Regions from separate parts of the Achromobacter sp. ISS7 genome, predicted to be linked through region 1. Evidence: predicted binding sites of a transcription regulator. Region 1 holds the regulator's gene; the other holds the start of a gene.
The links. The regulator NrdR, encoded in region 1, represses ribonucleotide reductase genes. The targets are predictions, from matches to a motif close to CACNANATNTNGTG.

Region 1 (2,391 bases):
CCACGCTGACCTTCGCGATGCAGAGCCCGTCCGGCAAGCACTACACGCCGGCCGAGATCCGCGATGCCACCGAACTGGTCCTGCAGGGCCGCTTCGCCCGCATCGCCCGCGCGGCCGACGTCTTCGCCGACGCGCAATAAGGCAACCGGCCATGATTCCCGTGCACTTCGTGTTGCCCCGAGGAATCGTGCTGCTCGACGTGGCCGGGCCGGCCGAGGCGTTCCGGGTCGCCAACAAGCTGTGCCCGGACGCCTTCTCGCAGCATTTTTGCGGCCCTTCGACCGAAGTCGAAAGCGGCATTCCCGGCCTGCACCTGGCCCGGATCCAGCCGCTGCCGGAAAAACTGCCGCCCGAGGCGCTGGTGATCGTGTCGGGCGTGGTGGGCAAGCACATCCGCCTGGATGAACCCGAGGCCCGCCTCATCATCGACTGGCTGGCGGCGCGCCATCCGGCCGACGGCTTCACGCTGATGACCGTTTGCGCCGGCGCCCTGTTCGCCGCCGCGGCCGGCCTGACGCGCCAGCGCGACTGCACCACGCACCACAGCTGCCTGGCGCAGCTGGCCGACCTGGATCCCAGCGCCCGGCTGCACGACAACCGCATCTTCGTGGAAGACGGCAACCTGGTCAGCAGCGCCGGCATCACCGCCGGCATCGACCTGGCGCTGCACATGGTGGCGCGCCATTGCGGCCCGCGCGTGGCCAGCGAGGTGGCGCGCGACATGGTGGTGTACCAGCGCCGCGCCGGCACCGACTCGGCGCTCTCGCCCTGGCTGGAGCACCGCAACCACATGCATCCAGGCGTGCACCGGGTGCAGGACGCGGTGGTGCGCAACCCCGCTGCGCCCTGGTCGGCGCAAACGCTGGCCGAACAGGCCCACACCAGCGCGCGCCACCTGACGCGGCTGTTCCGCGAGCATGCCGGCTGCACGCCGATGGATTACCTGTATCAGATACGCGTGGCGCTGGCGCGCGACATGCTGCGCGAGACCCGCTTGAACCTGGAGTTGGTGGCGGAGAAATCCGGCTTCGGCTCGGCCCAGCACCTGCGCCGCGTGTGGCGCCGGTTCCAGCCGCAGACGCCCAGCATGGCGCGGACGGTGGCGCTGTAGCGCGCCGGGCGGCTGCTCGCCGCTAGCGTAGCGGCGGCCGCGATCGGCCGGGCCGCGATCGGCCGGGCCGCGACAGGCCGGGCCGCGCGACGGCGTCATTCCTTGCGCAGCTTGCCGGGCAGTACCGGTCCCTGCATCTCGCGGATCGCCTCGACGAATTCGCCGATGTCCTCGAAGCTCTTGTAGACCGAGGCGAAGCGCACGTAGGCCACCTTGTCGAGCTTGCGCAGCTCGTTCATGACCAGTTCGCCGATGTGCCCAGAGGCCACTTCGCGCAGGCCGCTGGCCAGCAGTTGTTCCTCGATGCGGGCCACGGCCGCGTCCACGTCCTCGGTGCTGACCGGACGCTTGCGCAGCGCCAGGCTCAGGCTGGCGCGCAGCTTGGCGGGATCGTAGTCGCTGCGGCTGCCGTTGCGCTTGACCACGGAAGGCAGCGCCAGCTCCACCCGCTCGTAGGTGGTGAAGCGCTTGTCACAGGATTGGCAGCGACGCCGGCGGCGGATCGCATCGCCCTCTTCCGAGACACGGCTGTCGACGACCTGCGTTTCGGAATTGCCGCAAAATGGACACCGCATGTGTGATCCCTGAAAACACGGAAAGCAATAATTCGCCGATATTGTAACGATGCGACTGTCGGTCCGCGTCGACTATGACAAATTCGTCCCTATTATTTTTGCCACGATGACCGCCGGCGCGCAAGCGCCATTGGCCTGAAAACAAAAGGACGGCCCCTCGCGGAGCCGTCCTTGTCATGTGCCGGCGGGAAAGATCCGCCGCCGCATCACTTCTTGCCGTACACCGGCAGGCGCGCGGTCAGTTCGTTGACCTTGGCGCGCACGGCGGCGATGTTGGCTTCGTCGCGCGGGTTGTCCAGCACGTCGGCGATCAGGTTGGCGGTCAGTTCGGCCTCGGCTTCGGTGAAGCCGCGGGTCGTCATGGCCGGCGTGCCCAGGCGGATGCCGCTGGTCACGAAGGGCTTTTCCGGATCGTTCGGGATCGCGTTCTTGTTGACCGTGATGTGGGCCTGGCCCAGCACGGCTTCGGCTTCCTTGCCCGTGATGCCCTTGGAACGCAGGTCCACCAGCATGACGTGGCTTTCGGTGCGGCCCGAGACGATGCGCAGGCCACGCTTGACCAGCGTGTCGGCCAGCACCTTGGCGTTCTTGACCACTTGCTGCGCGTAGGTCTTGAATTCGGGTTCCAGCGCTTCCTTGAAGGCCACCGCCTTGCCGGCGATGACGTGCATCAGCGGACCGCCCTGGATGCCGGGGAAGATGGCC
Region 2 (2,391 bases), 1.7 Mb from region 1:
GGCTGGCGATGCAATGGCTGTATTTCCTGTGCGGCCTGGCGGGCACCGCCATGATGGGCACCGGCGCGGTGCTGTTCATGGTCAAGCGCCGCAACAAGATGGGCAACGAATTCGGCGCCGCCACCGCGCGCGTCTACCGCCTGATCGAAGGCCTGAACGTGGCCGCGCTGGCCGGCCTGGCGATCGCCTGCGTCGCCTACCTGTGGGCCAACCGCCTGCTGCCGGTGTCGCTGCCGCAGCGCGCCGGCTGGGAACTGCGCGCCTTCTTCATCGTCTGGGCGCTGACGCTGGCCCACGCCTGGCTGTGCGCGCCGCGGCGCGCGTGGATCTGGCAATTGGGCCTGCTGTCGGCGTTGTGCCTGCTGCTGCCGCTGCTGTCGCTGCTGACGCTGGGCGACCATCCGCTGGCGCAGATCGCGCGCGGCGACTGGGAAAGCGCCGGCGTCGAGCTCACCGCCGTGGCCACGGGCCTGGCGGCCGGCTGGGCTGCGCTACGATTGCACCGGAAACCGCTGTCGGCGCCGCCGCCGCGCAACGCCCGACCGCCCCAGGAAGCCACGGCATGAATCTCAACGACGCATTCGGCATCGCCATGGCGCTGCTGCTGACCTATTCGGGCATGGCCTGCCTGAGCCTGGCGATGCCGCGCCACTACGACCAGGTGTGGGGCCGCGATCCCTCCGCCAGCCATACCCGCGTGCTGCGCGCCGCCGGCATCCTGCTGTTGCTGCTGGCGCTGCTGCCCTGCGTCGGCCTGTGGGGCAACACCGTCGGCGTGGTGGCCTGGCTGGGTTGGCTGTCGGCCGGCGCCCTGCTGTGGGTCGGCATGCTGTCTTGGTCGCCGCGCCCGGCGATGTGCACCGCCGCGCTGGCGGTGGTGATCTCGATCGCTGGGGTCGGCTTCGGTTTCTAGGGCCGCATTGCGCCCGCGCCGGCCCGGCCGGCGCGGTTTGACCGGCATCAAGCCAGGCTGACAAACGCCTCGGCGGACGGACTTTCGACACCATAGGTGGTGGTAGAGTTTTTCTACCCCACAACATATGGTGTCAGCGATGCAACTCCAACACATCCTCAAGCGCGACGGCCGGGTCGTCGCATTCGACCGCGACAAGATCGCGGCGGCGCTGGCCGCCGCCGGCCGCAGCACCGGAGAACTGCACGCCGACGTCGCGCAGGGACTGGCCAGCGCGGTGATCGCGGCGCTGGCCGCCGAGGGCAACGTCTGCCCCGGCGTGGAGACCATCCAGAACCAGGTCGAGGAAACGCTGGTCAAGGCCGGCTACTGGCGCACCGCCCGGGCCTACATCGTCTACCGCGAACAGCACGCCCGCCTGCGCGCGCTGCGCCACACATTGGTGGACGTGGAAAGCGCCATGGAGGAATACCTCGAACAGCGCGACTGGCGCGTCAACGCCAACGCCAACCAGGGCTACAGCCTGGGCGGCCTGATCCTGAACGTGGCCGGCAAGGTCACCGCCAACTACTGGCTCTCCAACGTCTTCACGCCCGAGGCCGGCCAGGCCCACCGCGACGGCGACATCCACATCCACGACCTGGACATGCTCAGCGGCTATTGCGCCGGCTGGTCGCTGCGCCAGCTGCTGACCGAGGGCTTCAACGGCATCCCCGGCAAGATCGAGGCCACCCCGCCGCGCCACATGTCGGCGGCCATCGGCCAGATCGTCAACTTCCTGGGCACGCTGCAGAACGAATGGGCCGGCGCCCAGGCCTTCAGTTCGTTCGACACCTACATGGCGCCCTTCATCCGCCGCGACGCGATGACCTACACCGAGGTCAAGCAGTGCATGCAGGAGCTGATCTACAACCTCAACGTGCCGAGCCGCTGGGGCACGCAGACGCCGTTCACCAACCTGACCTTCGACTGGACCTGCCCGGCCGACCTGAAGGAGCAGATCCCCTACGTCGGCGGCGAGGAAATGCCGTTCGCCTATGGCGACCTGCAGACCGAGATGGACATGATCAACCGCGCCTACATCGAGGTGATGATGGCCGGCGACGCCAAGGGGCGCGTGTTCACCTTCCCGATCCCCACCTACAACATCACGCCCGACTTCGACTGGGACCACCCCAACACCGAGCGCCTGTTCGAAATGACCGCGCGCTACGGCCTGCCGTATTTCCAGAACTTCCTGAATTCCGACCTGGAGCCGCACATGGTGCGCTCCATGTGCTGCCGCCTGCAGCTGGACCTGCGCGAGCTGCTCAAGCGCGGCAACGGCCTGTTCGGCTCGGCCGAGCAGACCGGTTCGGTGGGCGTGGTGACCGTCAACTGCGCGCGGCTGGGCCATACCTGCCGCGGCGACGAGGCCGCGCTGATGGCGCGCCTGGACCTGCTGCTGGGCATGGGCCGCGACGTGCTGGAAACCAAGC

Region 2: the regulator NrdR is predicted to act here: its motif matches at 1,033-1,046, upstream of AC1HFW_RS09465 (ribonucleoside triphosphate reductase).

The regions. Positions count from the first base shown of each region.
Region 1 is NZ_JAWRZD010000001.1:3,859,368-3,861,758, forward strand. Features, by position in the region: gene AC1HFW_RS17380 (cysteine hydrolase family protein) at 1-140, shown strand, start outside; gene AC1HFW_RS17385 (GlxA family transcriptional regulator) at 152-1,111, shown strand; gene nrdR (transcriptional regulator NrdR) at 1,207-1,686, opposite strand; gene glyA (serine hydroxymethyltransferase) at 1,893-2,391, opposite strand, start outside.
Region 2 is NZ_JAWRZD010000001.1:2,110,128-2,112,518, forward strand. Features, by position in the region: gene AC1HFW_RS09455 (PepSY-associated TM helix domain-containing protein) at 1-566, shown strand, start outside; gene AC1HFW_RS09460 (DUF3325 domain-containing protein) at 563-913, shown strand; gene AC1HFW_RS09465 (ribonucleoside triphosphate reductase) at 1,053-2,391, shown strand, end outside.